2 regions of the Variovorax sp. J31P179 genome follow, and region 1 is predicted to be linked to the other one. Evidence: predicted binding sites of a transcription regulator. Region 1 holds the regulator's gene; the other holds the start of a gene.

What was found. Region 1 encodes FNR, which switches genes on or off when oxygen is low (the NO sensors DNR and NnrR bind a similar motif). Its sites were predicted from a motif close to TTGATNNNNATCAA; they were not measured.
Region 2: a site for FNR is predicted at 6,056-6,069, ahead of QTI17_RS22940 (universal stress protein). Genes of this name have one in related genera too.

The regions. Positions count from the first base shown of each region.
Region 1 covers NZ_JASZYL010000004.1:19,989-27,785, forward strand. Annotated here, with positions in the region: gene QTI17_RS11175 (bifunctional acetate--CoA ligase family protein/GNAT family N-acetyltransferase) at 1-526, shown strand, start outside; gene QTI17_RS11180 (sulfite exporter TauE/SafE family protein) at 545-1,255, opposite strand; gene hemN (oxygen-independent coproporphyrinogen III oxidase) at 1,275-2,690, opposite strand; gene fnr (fumarate/nitrate reduction transcriptional regulator Fnr) at 2,815-3,531, shown strand; gene QTI17_RS11195 (hypothetical protein) at 3,512-3,757, opposite strand; gene QTI17_RS11200 (FixH family protein) at 3,760-4,044, opposite strand; gene ccoG (cytochrome c oxidase accessory protein CcoG) at 4,070-5,506, opposite strand; gene ccoP (cytochrome-c oxidase, cbb3-type subunit III) at 5,541-6,464, opposite strand; gene QTI17_RS11215 (cbb3-type cytochrome oxidase subunit 3) at 6,461-6,607, opposite strand; gene ccoO (cytochrome-c oxidase, cbb3-type subunit II) at 6,619-7,242, opposite strand; gene ccoN (cytochrome-c oxidase, cbb3-type subunit I) at 7,253-7,797, opposite strand, start outside.
Region 2 covers NZ_JASZYL010000009.1:92,971-100,767, forward strand. Annotated here, with positions in the region: gene QTI17_RS22890 (patatin-like phospholipase family protein) at 1-702, shown strand, start outside; gene QTI17_RS22895 (FAD-containing oxidoreductase) at 820-2,202, shown strand; gene QTI17_RS22900 (SDR family oxidoreductase) at 2,226-2,927, opposite strand; partial or broken gene QTI17_RS22905 (acetoacetate decarboxylase) at 3,102-3,584, shown strand; gene QTI17_RS22910 (cytochrome C) at 3,593-3,922, opposite strand; gene QTI17_RS22915 (DUF1488 family protein) at 3,990-4,280, opposite strand; gene QTI17_RS22920 (hypothetical protein) at 4,353-4,523, shown strand; gene QTI17_RS22925 (hypothetical protein) at 4,542-4,763, shown strand; gene QTI17_RS22930 (hypothetical protein) at 4,760-4,930, opposite strand; gene QTI17_RS22935 (hypothetical protein) at 4,974-5,105, shown strand; gene QTI17_RS22940 (universal stress protein) at 5,574-5,996, opposite strand; gene QTI17_RS22945 (universal stress protein) at 6,132-6,656, shown strand; gene QTI17_RS22950 (bifunctional aminoglycoside phosphotransferase/ATP-binding protein) at 6,665-7,797, opposite strand, start outside.

The DNA of each region.
Region 1 (7,797 bases):
CCGCCAGGCCGAGTGGAACGGCCGTCCGATCACGATCCGGCCGATCCGCCCGGAGGACGAAGGCCAGCACCGGCGCTTCCTGCGAAGGCTCACCCCCGAGGACGTGCGCATGCGGCTCTTCCAGGCGCGCAGCGAACTGCCGCGCAGCGAACTGGCCCGGCTGGCCCAGATCGACTACGACCGCGAAATGGCCTTCATCGCCGAGGCCACGGCGGCGGACGGCCAGCCCGAGACGCTCGGCGTCGCCCGCACCGTCTGCGACCCCGACAACGTCGAAGCAGAGTTCGCGCTGCTTGTGCGCTCCGACCTCAAGGGCGGCGGCCTCGGCCGGATGCTGTTCGAGCAGCTGATCGCGCACGCCCGCAGCCGCGGCACCCGGCGCCTGGTCGGCATGATTCTGCGCGAGAACACCCGCATGCTGAAGCTGTCGCGGGCGCTGGGCTTCGAGCGCGTGCCCAGCCTGGAGGATTCCGCCGACGTGTTGCACGTGGCCCTGAACCTGGAACCGCCGCCGCCCGCCGCCTGAGCGGCACGGGCCCCTCGCTCAGCGGCACCAGGCCTCGACCTGGTGCGCGAGGTCGAGCCAGAGCGCCTGCAGCGCCACCGCCGCGAGCATCGCGCCCGCCAGCCGCGTGCCCCACTGCTGCGACAGGATGCCGGCGCCCGACCGCAGGCGCTGCCACAGCCAGGGCGCCAGCAGCAGCGACAGCGCGCTGCCGGCCGCGAACAGCGCCATGACGGCCGCGCCTTCGAGCACGCCGTTGCCCAGGGCCGCCAGCATTAGCGCCGAGTACAGCAGGCCGCAGGGCAGCGCGACCCAGAGCGCGCCGGCCGCCAGCACGCCGAAGGGGCTGCGGGTCATGGGCTGCAGCCGCGCCGACGCCCAGCGCCCGAAGCGGTGCGCCCAGGCGGGCTGCCGGCCCGAGGCGGCCAGCAGCAGGCCCCACGCCAGCACGAACACATGCAGCAGCAGCCAGGCCGGGCGCAGCGCGCCGACCTGCTGGCCCGCCAGCGCCAGGCCCTGGGCAGCGGCGGCCGCCACCGCCCCGGCGGCCGCATAGCCGGCCACCCGGCCCACGTGGAACAAGGCGCCCGCCGGCAGCGAGCGGCCCGGGGACTGCAGCGCGGCGACGCCGCCCGCCGGTGCCCGCACGATGCGGATCACGCCGGCGCAGGCCGCGCCGCACATCGCGACGCAGTGCGGCCCGCCGGCCAGCCCCATCACGAATGCGGTGGCGAGCAGGGCGGACTGCATGGGGGAGCGTGCGGGCTCATCACACGATGCGCGAGAAGCGCGTGCGGTTGCGGTCAGCCTGCAGGTAGCGGTCGAACACCATGGCGATGGCGCGGACGAAGAACCAGCCCAGCGGCGTGACCTCGAGGTGGCGATCGCCGACCACCACCAGGCCCTGCGCCTCGAGCGGCGCCAGCGCTTCGAGCTCGGCCGCGAAGCAGCGCTCGAAATCGACCAGGTGGGCCGAGCCGATGGTCTCGAAATCGACCCGGCCCTGGCACATGATCGCCATGATCACGGTGCGCCGCAGCACGTCGTCGCGGGTCAGCGCCAGGCCGCGCACCACCGGCAGCCGGCCCTGGTCGAGCAGGTCGTAGTACTCCTCGAGCGTCTTGGCGTTCTGGCTGTAGGTGGCGCCGACCCGGCCGATCGCCGACACGCCCAGCGCCACCAGGTCGCAGTCCGGCTGGGTGCTGTAGCCCTGGAAGTTGCGGTGCAGCCGGCCCTGCCGCTTGGCCACCGCCAGCGCGTCGCCGGGCAGCGCGAAATGGTCCATGCCGATGTAGACGTAGCCGGCCTCGGTGAACGCGGCGATAGAGCGCGACAGCATCTCGACCTTGGCCGCCGCATCGGGCAACGCCTCGGTCGCGATGCGGCGCTGGGCCTTGAAGCGCTCGGGCAGGTGGGCATAGGCATAGAGCGCGATGCGGTCGGGCCGCAGCGCGCAGACCTGGGCCAGCGTGCGGTCGAAGGAGGCCGCGCTCTGGCGCGGCAGCCCGTAGATCAGGTCGACGTTGACCGAATCGAAGCCCAGCCCGCGGGCCGTCGCCATCAGGTCGAACACCTGCCCGGCCGGCTGGATCCGGTGCACCGCCTTCTGCACGTCGGGGTCGAAATCCTGGACGCCGAAGCTCAGCCGGTTGAAGCCCAGCGCGGCCAGGGTCACCAGGCGTTCGCGGTCGACGGTGCGCGGGTCGATCTCGATCGAATGCTCGCCGTCCGGCGACAAGGTGAAGGCCTCGCGCAGCATGCCCATCAGCGTCCGCAGGCCGGCATCGTCGAGAAAGGTCGGCGTGCCGCCGCCGAGATGCAGCTGGCGGACCACGGCGCCGCGGCCGAGCCGCTCGACCTGCAGAGCGATCTCGCGCGCCAGGTAGTCCAGGTACTCGCGCCCCTTGCTCTTGTGGCGGGTCACGATCTTGTTGCAGGCGCAGTAGTAGCAGAGCGATTCGCAGAACGGGATATGCACGTAGAGCGACAGCGCCCGCGCGCTGGCGCCGGTGCTGCCGCGCTGTTCGAGCGTCTGGGCATAGTCCTCGGCCGTGAAGGCGTCGACGAAGCGGTCCGCGGTCGGGTAGGAGGTGTAGCGCGGCCCGGCGCAGTCGAACCGCTGCAGCACGGACGGCGCGGGCACCACGATGGGCGGCGTGAGGGCTGGAGCGGAGACGGGAGGCATCGCGGACGCAGGCATGGGCTTCGGTGTGTCACTATGCCGCCGTCGCGATCCGCAAACCTTGACCTGCATCAAGCATCCGGCCCACCCCCCCACGGACAATCCCCGCATGACCCCGACTGCATCAATGAAGCCCGAAAATATCAAGGTCGCCTGTTCCAACTGCAACCTGCGCGAGCTGTGCATGCCGGTCGGACTGGCGCCCGGGGAGCTGCAGCGCCTCGACGACCTGGTCGCCACGCGGCGCAAGATCAAGCGGCGCGAGACGCTGTTTCGCAATGGCGAGCCCTTCACCTCGCTCTATGCGATCCGCACCGGGGTCTTCAAGACCCGGGTCACCAGCGAGGACGGGCGCGACCAGGTCACGGGCTTCCAGATGGCCGGCGAGATCATCGGCCTCGACGGCATCGTCAACGACCAGCACACCTGCGACGCCGTCGCCCTCGAAGACTCCGAGGTCTGCGTGATGCCCTTCGAGCGCATCGAGGAACTGTCGCGCGAGGTGACGGCGCTGCAGCGCCACGTGCACCAGATCATGAGCCGCGAGATCGTCCGCGAGCATGGCGTGATGCTGCTGCTCGGCAGCATGCGGGCCGAGGAGCGGCTGGCGGCCTTCCTGCTGAACCTGGTGCAGCGGCTGCATGCGCGCGGCTTCTCGCGCTCCGAGCTGGTGCTGCGCATGACGCGCGAGGAAATCGGCAGCTACCTCGGCCTCAAGCTCGAGACCGTGAGCCGGACGATGTCGAAGTTCGCGGCCGACGGCATGGTCGAGGTCGAGCAGCGCAACGTGCGCATCCTCGATCCCGAGGCGCTGCGCCGCATCGTCAATCCGCCGGGCTGTTGAGCTCGGCCGCCGGCCGGGCCAGCAGCAGCGTCAAGGCGCCCGCCGCCGTGGCCAGCAGCCAGAAGGCAAAGAACCCGGCCGTGTAGACCGCCTGGCGAGAGGCGCCCAACGCCTCGCCGCGCCAGTTGAGGTCGCCCGGATCGACCAGTGCGAACACCAGCACCTCGAGCGCGCAGGCCAGCAGGAATGCCGGCCAGAGTATCCACATCCAGCGTTGCGCCTGCATGTTCAGCGCCTCGGCGACGGCACGTCGGCGCTCGGGGTGGCCGCGTGGTTGCGCCCGGCCACCGCCGGCATGAGCTTCTTGTCGGCCAGCGTGCGGTTGATCTCCACGCCCTTGCGGTAGTAGTCCTCGTCGACCACCGGGTCGGGCGTGCGCAGGGCCAGCCACAAGGTGGCGAAACTCGCGATCACCACCAGGCCCGGCCCGCCGATCACCATCCACACCAGCCCGAAGCGCCACCAGGGTGGACAGGGACGCGTCGCTTCGTCATGGCTGCTCTTGTCGGTCATCTTCTGCCTCCTTGGGGCCTGGATTTCATCGCGGGACCAGGAACACGGCCTTCTCGGACACGCTGCCCTGGCCGCCCTCCGCTCGAACGTCGAAATACACCTTGTGGGAACCGGCCGTCGCCGCACCGTAGGGCAGCTGCAGCCGCACCGCCACCCAGCGCGACTGCGCCGGCGCGACCTCGACCACCGGCTCCGAGGACACGTGCAGACCCTCGAGGCCGCTGGCTTCGATCCGGTAGCGCTGCACCTGCTCGGTGGCGTTCATGATCTGAAGGCGGTAGACGTTCTCGAGCTGGCCGCCGTCGACGATGCGGGCCAGCGAGGCGCGGTCGCGCACCACGTCGACCTTCAGCGGCGTGCGCGTCACCAGGCTCGCCAGCAGGCCGATGCACAGCGCGCCGAGCACCGCGGTGTAGACCAGCACCCGCGGCCGCAGAACGCGGCGCAGCACCTGGCGCGGCGTCCAGCGCCCGGCCATGCTGTTCTGCGTGGCGTAGCGGATCAGGCCGCGCGGGGTCGACATCTTGTCCATCACGATGTTGCAGGCATCGACGCACAGGCCGCAGCCGATGCATTCGTACTGCAGCCCCTGGCGGATGTCGATGCCGGTCGGGCAGACCTGGACGCACAGCTTGCAGTCGATGCAATGGCCGAACTCCGATGCGGCAGCGGCCGCCCGACCCTTGGCCGGCACGCCACGCGGTTCGCCGCGTGCCGTGTCGTAGCTCACGATGAGCGTGTCGCGGTCGAACATCGCGCTCTGGAAGCGCGCATAGGGGCACATGTACTTGCACACCTGCTCGCGCATGAAGCCAGCGTTGCCGTAGGTGGCGAAGCCGTAGAACAGCACCCAGAAGACTTCCCAGGAGCCCATCCGGGTCTGCAGGAATTCCATGGCCAGTTCGCGGATCGGCGTGAAGTAGCCGACGAAGGTGAAGCCGGTCCACAGGCCGATCGATATCCAGACCACGTGCTTGAACCACTTCTTGACCAGCTTCTCGGCCGAGAAATCGCCGCTGTCGAGCCGCATGCGCGCGATGCGGCTGCCCTCGATCTTCTCCTCGACCCACATGAAAATCTCGGTGTAGACCGTCTGCGGGCAGGCGTAGCCGCACCACAGGCGCCCCGCCACGGCAGTGAACAGGAACAGCGACAGCGCCGAGACCACCAGCAGCCCGGTCAGGTAGATCAGGTCCTGCGGATAGAGCACCAGCCCGAACAGGAAGAAGCGCCGCGCGCCGAGGTCGAACAGCACCGCCTGGCGCTGGCCCCACTCGAGCCAGGGCAGGCCGCAGAAGACCCCCTGCGTCGCGAACACCAGGGCCCAGCGCCAGCGGGCGAAATAGCCGCTGACGCTGCGCGGATAGATCTTCTTGTGGGCCGCGTAGAGCCCGACGTCCTCCTCGGCCGCCGCGATCGGGATCACGGTGCGCGGCTTCTGTGGCGTCGTCTGCTCGGTCATGGAAACGCTCATGGACAAGACTCGGGCGGCAGCCTCATTGCCCCGCGACGGTGGCCGCCTTGTTGTTCGACAGGCCCCAGACATAGGCGGTCAGCACGTGGATCTGCGCCTCGGTCAGGCGGCCCTGCTGCGCCGGCATCTGGTTGGTCTTGCCGCCGTTGATCATCGCGATGATCGCTTCCTGACCATAGCCGTGCAGCCAGATCTTGTCGGCCAGGTTCGGCGCGCCCACCGCCGGGTTGCCGACGCCGCCGATGCCGTGGCAGGCCGCGCACGCCGTGAACTTGCTCTTGCCGAGTCCGGCGCGCACCGAATCGTGCGGGCTGTCAGACAGGCTCAGCACGTAGTTGGCGAGGTTCTTGACGTCCTCGGCCGATCCGACCGCCTCGGCCATCGGCGGCATCGTGCCGATGCGGCCGAGCGCGATGGTCTCGTGGATCTTCTCGGGCGTGCCGCCATGCAGCCAGTCGCCATCGGTGAGGTTCGGGAAGCCCTTGCTGCCGCGCGCATCCGAGCCGTGACACTGGGCGCAGTTGTTCAGGAACAAGCGCTCGCCGACGGCCATGGCGCCGGCGTCGGAGGCGAGCTTCTCGACCGGCTGCGCGGTGTAGGCGGCGTACACCGGGGCCAGCTCGGCGTTGGCCTTCTCCACCGCCTTCTCGTACTCGCCCTGGGTGCTCCAGGCCAGGGTGCCGCGGTAGCTGCCCAGCCCTGGGAACACCACCAGGTAGCCGATGCCGAACACGATGGTCAGCACGAACAGGCCCATCCACCAGCGCGGCATCGGGTTGTTCATCTCGCGCAGGTCCTCGTCCCAGACATGGCCGGTGGTGTTGTCGGCGTTCGAAGGGCCGCGGAAGCGGGCCGTCAGCCACAGCAGCAGCGCGCAGGCCAGGATGCCGCCGAGCGCGATCGCGGTGACGAAGTGCGACCAGAAGGCGTTGACGAAGTCGCTCACGACGGGTCCTCCTCGAACGGCAGGCGTGCCGCCTCTTCGAAGGCCTGCGCGTTGCGGCGCGAATACGCCCAGACCAGGATGCCGATGAAGGTCGCGAACGAGACCAGCGTGGCGGCGATTCGCAGGGTGGTGATGTTGTCCATCGCGGTTGTCCTCACTTGAGTGCCAGGCCGAGCGACTGCAGATAGGCGACCACGGCGTCCATCTCGGTCTTGCCCTTGACCGCGGCCGGCCCGGCCGAGATCTGCTCGTCGGTGTAGGGCACGCCGACCCGGCGCAGCGCCGTCATGTGGGCGGCCGACTCGGCGCCGTCGAGCGGCGCCTTCTCGAGCCAGGTGTAGGCCGGCATGTTCGACTCCGGCACCACGTCGCGCGGGTTGTTGAGGTGGATGCGGTGCCACTCGTCGCTGTACTTGCCGCCCACCCGGTGCAGGTCGGGGCCGGTGCGCTTGCTGCCCCACTGGAACGGGTGGTCGTAGACGAACTCGCCGGCCACCGAATAGTGGCCATAGCGCAGCGTCTCGGCGCGGAACGGCCGGATCATCTGCGAGTGGCAGTTGTAGCAACCCTCGCGCACGTAGATGTCGCGGCCCGCGAGTTGCAGCGGTGTCAGCGGCTCGACGCCGGCGACCGCCTCGGTGGTCGACTTCTGGAAGAACAGCGGCACGATCTCGACCAGGCCGCCGACCGCGATCACCAGCAGGATCAGCACGATCATCAGGAAGTTGTTGGTCTCGATCTTCTGGTGCGAGAAGCCCGGGGGAATGTTCGAACTCATGGGAGTGTCCTCAGGCGTGGGCCATGGCGGGCTGCGGGATCGGTGCGGGCTTGCTGAAGCCCGAGATCACCGTCATCCAGACGTTCCAGGCCATCACCAGCATGCCGCTCAGGTACAGCACGCCGCCGAGCACGCGCACCACGTAGTAGGGATAGGTGGCCTTCACGCTTTCGACGAAGGTGTAGGTCAGCGTGCCGTCGGGGTTGACCGCGCGCCACATCAGGCCCTGCATCACGCCGGCGATCCACATCGCGGCGATGTAGAGCACGATGCCGATGGTCGCCATCCAGAAGTGCAGCTCGATCGCCTTCACGCTGAACATCTCGGTGCGGCCGTACACGCGCGGGATGAGGTAGTACAGCGAGCCCATCGAGATCAGGCCGACCCAGCCGAGCGCGCCCGAGTGCACGTGGCCGACGGTCCAGTCCGTGTAATGCGAGAGCGCGTTGACGGTCTTGATCGACATCATCGGACCCTCGAAGGTCGACATGCCGTAGAACGACAGCGAGACGATCAGGAAGCGCAGGATCGGGTCGGTGCGCAGCTTGTGCCAGG
Region 2 (7,797 bases), on a different contig from region 1:
CCGCTGCGCGGGACGCTGCAGTCGCTGGTCGATTTCGAGTACCTGCGCCAGTGCCGCACCCGCCTGACCGTCGGTGCGGTGAACACCTGCAGCGGCGAAATGCGCTATTTCGACACCCGCAAGGAAGTGCTCGGCGTCGACCATGTGATGGCCTCGGGCGCCCTGCCCCCGGCCTTCCCTGCCGTGCGCATCGACGGCCAGCCCTACTGGGACGGCGGCATCTACTCCAACACGCCCATCGAGGCCGTGCTCGACGACAAGCCGCGGCGCGACTCGGTGATCTTCGCTGTCAACGTCTGGCACCAGACCGCGCCCGAACCCGACTCGATCTGGCAGGTGATGGCGCGCCAGAAGGACATCCAGTTCGCCAGCCGCGCCGACAGCCACATCGCGCGGCAGAAGCAGATCCACCGGCTGCGCCATGTGATTCGCGAACTGCACAAGCAGATACCGGCATCCAAGCAAGCCGATCCGAAGGTGATGGAGCTGGCTTCCTGGGGCTGCGGCACGACGATGCACGTGGCGCATCTGGTCGCGCCGCGCATCGACGGAGAGGACCACACCAAGGACATCGATTTCACGCCCGCGGGCATCCGCGCGCGCCGCCAGGCGGGTCACGCCGACACCTGGCGCATGATCAGGCGCGCGCCCTGGAAAGAGGCCGCAATCGATCCCATCGAAGGCGTGATCGAGCACCGCTGATCCTCGGCATGGAGGAGATCGTGCATGAGCCGAGCGGACAACTGTTCCCCGCCGGGATGAAAATGGATCCGCACGCGATGTAGAACGGCTCGCACGCACCGAGGAAAGGCAGCCACCATGCAGACACGCTTCGACGCATTGATCATCGGCAGCGGCCAGGCCGGGCCTTTCCTTGCCGTGCGACTGGCCGGCGCCGGTCTGAAAGTCGCACTGGTCGAGCGCGAGCACCTCGGGGGCACCTGTGTCAACGACGGCTGCATGCCGACCAAGACGCTGGTGGCCAGCGCGCGCGTCGCCCACTTGGCACGCCGGGCGAGCGACTACGGCGTGAATGTCGGCCCTTCGGTCAGTGTCGACATGCGTGCGGTCAAGGCGCGCAAGGATCTCGTCGTCCGCAACGCTGTGGACGGCCTCGCGCGGTGGCTGGACGGAACCCCGGGCCTGCGCGTGATCCTCGGCCACGCCCGCTTCGTCGCGCCGCATGCCATCGAGGTCAATGGCGAGACCCTGGAGGCGCCAAGGATCTTCATCAACGTCGGCGCCCGGCCCATGCTTCCCGACTGGCCGGGAATCGCCGACATGCCGGTGCTCACCAACACATCCATGATGGACCTCGATGTCCTGCCCGAGCACCTGGTCGTGATCGGCGCCAGCTACATCGGCCTCGAATTTGCGCAGATGTTCCGTCGCTTCGGCTCGCAGGTCTCGGTGCTGGAATACGCGGATCGCGTCATCGCGCGGGAGGACCCCGAGGTCTCGCACGAAGTGCAGGCCATCCTCGAGCGCGAAGGCGTCCGCTTCCTGCTCGGCGTGCGCGAGGCCGAAGTGTCACGAGCGACCGGCGACGCGCCGATTCGCATCGCGTTGAAGTCCGCCGGCGTCGCGCAGGAGGTGCATGGCAGCCATCTGCTCGCCGCGGTGGGCCGGCGTCCCAACAGCGACTGGCTCGACCTCGACCGGGCAGGCATCGCGACCGACGCGCGCGGCTTCATCACCGTCGACGATCAATTGCGCACCAATCTCCCCGGCATATGGGCGCTCGGCGACGTCAATGGACTGGGTGCCTTCACCCACACCTCCTACAACGACCACGAGATCGTCGCGGCCAACCTGCTCGACGGCGAAGCGCGCCGCACCACCGATCGCATCCCCGCCTATGCGCTCTTTATCGACCCGCCGCTCGGGCGGATCGGCATGACCGAGGCACAGGTACGGGCATCGGGACGGCCTGCCCTGGTCGGCTTGATGCCGATGAGCCGCGTGGGACGCGCGAAGGAACGCGGCGAGACGCAAGGCTTCATGAAGGTACTGGTGGACGCGCAAACCGAGCGCATCCTCGGAGCGGCGCTGCTGTGCATCGAGGGCGACGAAATCGTGCACTCGCTGCTCGACGTGATGGCCGCCGATGCGTCCTACCAGGTGATCCGTCGCTGCGTGCACATCCATCCGACCGTCAGCGAGCTGATTCCGACGCTGTTGGGCAACTTGACGCCGCTCTGAGAGACGGACCGAGCGTCACGCATCTACAACGAGCGCATCAGGCCACCATCGATCCGAATGTTCTGACCCGTGATGTAGGCGCCATCGTCCGAGGCAAGGAAGGCGATGGTCGCCGCGACTTCCTCGCTGGTGCCGTAGCGCTGCAGCGGCACGCTCTGGCGGCGCTCCTCCTTGGCCGGCAGGCTGTCGATCCAGCCGGGCAGCACGTTGTTCATGCGCACGTTGCTGGCCCCGTACTGATCGGCGTAGAGCTTGGTGAAGGCGGCGAGCCCGGCACGGAACACACCCGAGACCGGGAACATCGCGCTGGGCTCCACGGCCCAGGCCGACGAGATGTTGATGATCGCGCCGCCCTTCTGCTTCTCCATCACCGGCGTGACCAGCCGCACCGCGCGGACCACGTTCATCAGGTAGATGTCCATGCCCGAAACCCACTGTGCATCGGTCAGTTCGAGCAAAGGCGACTTGGGCCCGTGGCCGGCACCATTGACCAGCACGTCGATGCGGCCCCAGCGCGCCATCGTCAGATCGATCAGGCGCGCAAGGTCCTCGTTCGACTGGTTGGACCCGGTGACGCCGATGCCGCCCAGCGACTTGCCGAGCGCCTCGCCCTTGCCGGACGAAGACAGGACCGCCACCTCGAACCCATTCCCCGCCAGCTTGCGTGCGGCGGCGGCACCCATTCCGCTTCCGCCGCCCACGACCACTGCAACTTTTCCTGACATCGCTTTTTCCTTTCGGTTGTGAATGCGCGCATCCTGTGCGTTGTAGCATCCAAATGCGCCTGCCTCCCGAGGTTCGCATCAAGCGGCCGATGAATTCTCACGCAACCGACCCGGAGCCCACATGAACATCGTCGACGTCCGCCGGACCGCATTCGCCGCACCGACAAGGGGATGGAGCAAGGCGCCTACGTGCACGCGATGTACCTCGACGACCATCCGCCGATCGCCGGCGGCCGCGAGCTGTGGGGCTTTCCGAAGAAGCTGGCCTCGCCGGTGCTCGACCACGAGACCGACGTGGTGGTCGGCACCCTCGACTATGGGAAGGTGCGGGTCGCCAAGGCGACGATGGGGTTCAAGCACCGCACGCTCGAACACGCGCCGATACTGGCAGCGATCGCGCAGCCGAACTTCCTGCTCAAGATCATCCCGCATGTCGACGGCACCCCGCGCATCTGCGAGCTGGTGCGCTACCACATGGTCGACGTCACGCTGCACGGCGCCTGGAGCGGCCCGGCCTCGCTCGAACTGCATCCGCATGCACTGGCGCCGGTGGCCGAGCTGCCGGTGCTGAAGGTCGAATCGGCGGTGCACTACATCGCCGACATGACGCTCGCGCTCGGCACCGTCGAACACGACTATCTCGCACCCGCTTCCTGATGGTGCGATCAGGGCCGCTCGCGCCCCGCCGGCCCCAGGACCACGGGCGAGCCCGAGGGCGCCTTGAATCCATAGAAGCGCTCGTTGAGATGTTGCGTGACAGCGGCGATGTCGTCCTCGCTCCAGTTCAACGAGGCTGCGGCTTGCCAGTTCGCCACTTGCGCCTGGAGGCTGTTCCAGTCCTTCGCCAGCCGCCGATCTCGCCAGTGCACCTGCGTGGTGTGGCAGGCGACGCAGTGCGTCGAGTACAGCAGTTCTCCGCGTGACTGGGCAGAGGCCGGCACGCCGGAGAGCGCCGAGACCGCCAGGAGGCACACTGCCAAGGATCGAACAGCCATGGGGTCCCTCTCATTGCGGAAGATCATCGATCGAAACGTGCACCATGCGGTTCCTCGCGGACCCCGCTCAATGCACCGCATCGGTCGCCAGGGACCAAGGAAGCTCGAAATCGGCGGTCTGGAGCATCACCGGCTTCTCCGGATCGCGCCGGTAGTGCTGCATCGCCGACTCCTCGATCCGGTCGGCGTGCTCCCGACACGCCTCGACGAGGCTGTCGCCCCCTCCCTGGGCGCCGAAGATATCGCGCAGCGCGTCTTCGGTTATCTCCGCAACGACCCGAGGGCCTCCGCTGCCCTCCGGATAGATTGCGAACAGCACGCTCGCTCGATCGAAGCAGTAGATCGCATCGCTGGTCATGGGATGGCTCCTGTGTCGTTTCACGCCTGTGCGGCCAGACTGGAAGCGTGGACCCGAAACGACGCTCGCGCCTTGCGTCAGATCAAGAATCTCGAAATGGCGCGTGTTGACACCGAATTGATCCAGCGCAAGCCGCGCCGCGGCCCGCTGCCTACAGTTGCCACAGCAGCATCGCAACGAGGGCTACTCCGTGATGAAAGGAAATATATGAAATCCGACGTCCAACTGAGTGGCGGCTTTTGAAACCCGAGAGACCATGCCATGTCATCGAAAATGCTTTTGGCGATGCTGGTTGCCGTGGCAAGCGCTGGAGCGACCGCCGCCGACTACACGGCACCCGGCCAGCTGAGTCCCGCATCGACGCCGACACAGAAGATTCGCGATGCCGCGAGCAAGGCCGCCCGCGAGGCGCAAATCGCCGCACAGAAGGCCGCCGACGCAGCCAAGGCTGCGGCTGAACAGAGCAAGGTGAATGCCGGCTAGGTCTCCCAGGCGATCGCCGAGGCCATCCGCCGGGCGGCGCAAAAGGCGGCGGAGTCGGCGAACCGCTTCGAGGAGAAGGCATCGGAATCCGCCAGCCGGGCGCTCGATGCCAGCAAGGAAGCCGCGCTCAAGGCCGAAGAAGAAAGCAAGAAGGCGTCCGCGGCCACCAGGGAAGCGCTTGCGAAGGCCGAGGCGGCAGTCCAGAGCGCCATGGCCGCCAGCAAGGAAGAAGCCGAGGCGGCCGCCGGCGCAGCGCGTGAGGCGCTGCAGAAGGCCGAAGAGGCCACGCGGCAGGCGGCGCAGGCGGCGAAGGATGCGGTGGCCAGGACGGCCGGCAAATGAGCGCCCTGCCCGTCAAGCAGCCCACCACGTCCTCGAGCCAAAGGCAGCAGATCATGAAAAAGCACTCGAAGCCCCGCCCCGCCCCCGGACCAAGACGCACACGCCGATCCGCCGCCCCGACCCCTGACGAAGAACCTTCAGGCGACTCCCCCCGGCCTGTTTGGGACCCGGACCGAACCGACATCGAGCGGCCGAACGAGCTGCCGGAGCCTTCGATCGAGAGCGCGTCACGCGATGACGAGGCGGGCGGCGTGGAAGCGGCCGAGTCGGTCGTGAGGAAGGCAACGCCCTTCGAATAGCCGCCGGCCGTCATTGCCCTGATGCCCCGGACATGCCCGGCTGAATCCTCATCGTTGCGATACCCCGACCCATCCGATCGATGGCCCCTGGTTCGCCTCCCCCAGTCCGGCAGCGACCAGGATCAAGGTCGCCAGCAGAGTCGCGGCGATGAACATGAACGTCTTCATGTCAACGCACCAGCAGTACCGGTACCGTGCATTTCGCCAGCACCTTGGTGGCGACCGAGCCCAACACCAGGTTCTTCAACGCGCCCACCCCGTGCGATCCCATCACCAGGAGGTCGAACTTGCCCTTTTCCGCATAGGACGCTATCTCGTCCGCCGGGTGGCCCACCTTGTGGACCACCTCCGCGGCGATCCCCTGCTCGGCCAGCTGCGCCCGTACGGGCTCGAGAACGACGCGGGCATCGTCCTCGTAGTAGGCGTGCACGATGTCCGGCCCGGCGAAAGCCGCGGCCCGGTGCGGGACGGGCAGGACGATGTGCAGCACCGTGAACGCATGCCCCGTCACCCACAGGTCCCTGTGCGCTCCGAGGTAGGAAATCATTCGCTTCGTGTAGTCGCTGCCGTCGACGGCAAGAAGAATCTTCATGGTGCACTCCGGAGAAAGTTCTGGGGTCCCCGATGTTCGATGCCAGCGAGCGGGCGGAGTTGCGCCAGATCAAATCTCCGACGTGCAATGTCCGGATACTGAGGCCCTCATCACTGGATTTCAGAAGGGCCTGACATGTATCAACGAATTCTTGTACCCGTCGATGGCAGTCCGACATCGGAGCGCGGGCTCGACGAAGCGATCCGCATCGCCCAGCTCACCCACGGCCAATTGCGGCTGCTGCACGTGATCGATGAACTGTCCTTCGCCCTTGCCATGGATGCCTATGCGGGCTATGCGGGCGACTGGCTCGACACCTTGCGCGAGCAGGGCCGGACCCTCCTCGAGAAATGCAAGGCCACGGCGCAGGCCGCGGGCGTCGACGCCGACATCGCGTTGCGCGACACCTTCTCGGGGTCGGTGCACGAACAGGTCACGACCGAGGCCGCCAGCTGGCCCGCCGACCTGATCGTCCTCGGCACCCACGGCCGGCGCGGGGTCGGCAGGGTGGTGATGGGAAGCAGCGCCGAGAACATCCTGCGCTACGCCACCGTGCCGGTGCTGCTGGTGCGCGCGCCGGCCGAATCCAAGGCGAAGACCGAATCCCCGGGCGAGTCAACGAAGGTGGATCTGCCCTCCGCGGCGCTGTCGTTCGAATAGGCGCCCCGTCAACGCTTCAGCGCGAGCCAGCGGTCCACCAGCGGCGCGATCTTCAGCGACGCGTCGCTCACCACGTGGAACGCCGTCGCACGCTCCGCCTCGTCGAGCGGCTCGTGCGTCGCCAGTTGCCGCTCCAGCACCGGCAGGGTCGCCTCGGACGCGTCGGTCCCGCTGGATTGGCGGGCCGCGACCCGCTCGCGCAACTGCGCCGCGGTCGCTTCGCAATGGAGGATCGCGAAAGGCACGCCCAGTTCGCCGGCCAGGGCGCGGAACGCCAGCCTCTCGTCCCGGCGCAGGAACGCGGCATCCACAATCACCGGATAGCCGGCCTGCAGTGCCGTCCTGGCGCAGGCCCACAGCCGATCGAAGGTGCGCCGGGTCGCCTCGGGCGTATAGATGTCATGGCCCTGATCCGTGGATCGGCTCAGGGGTTGCATGCCGAAGAGCCGCTTGCGCTCGACGTCGGACCGGATGCGTATCGCCCCGGCCGACGCGAGCACTTCGGTCGCGATCGTCGTTTTTCCGGACCCCGACAGGCCATGCGTGATCATCAGTCGCGCTGCAGGTCGGCCGGCCTGAGCGGCGAGGCCCGCCGCGCAGGCAAGATAGTCGGGGCCGGCCGCCGTCGCGCGCTCCCCGCACTCCCGATCCCTAAGCCTCGCCACCATGGCGCGCACCAGCGCGCGATAGACCTCGTAGGCCCGCAGCACCGGGATGGCGGCATAGTCTCCGCTGTGCTGCAGATAGACATCGAGCAAGCGGAACGCGAGGTCCTCGCGGCCGTGGGCCTTGAAGTCCATCGAGAGAAAGGCGACGTCGCTGATGACGTCGATCCAGCGCAGCGCCGGATCGAACTCGATGCAATCGAAGGCCGTCAGCTCGTCGTCGATGAGCACCACGTTGGACAAGTGAAGATCGCCGTGGCATTCACGCACGAAGCGCTTGCAGTGCCGTTCGGCCCAGGCGGTCCATAGCGCGCTTCCCTGTGCCTCCACCCAGGCCCGCAAGGCCGCCAGCGGTCCGGCAACAGGCTCGCCGGACAGGCCCGCAAGCGCGGTCTTCATCGTCCGAAGGACTTGCTCGGGTGTACCGAATGCCGAGGAGAGCGCGGCTGCGGCCGCCCGGTCGTGGAACTGGGCCA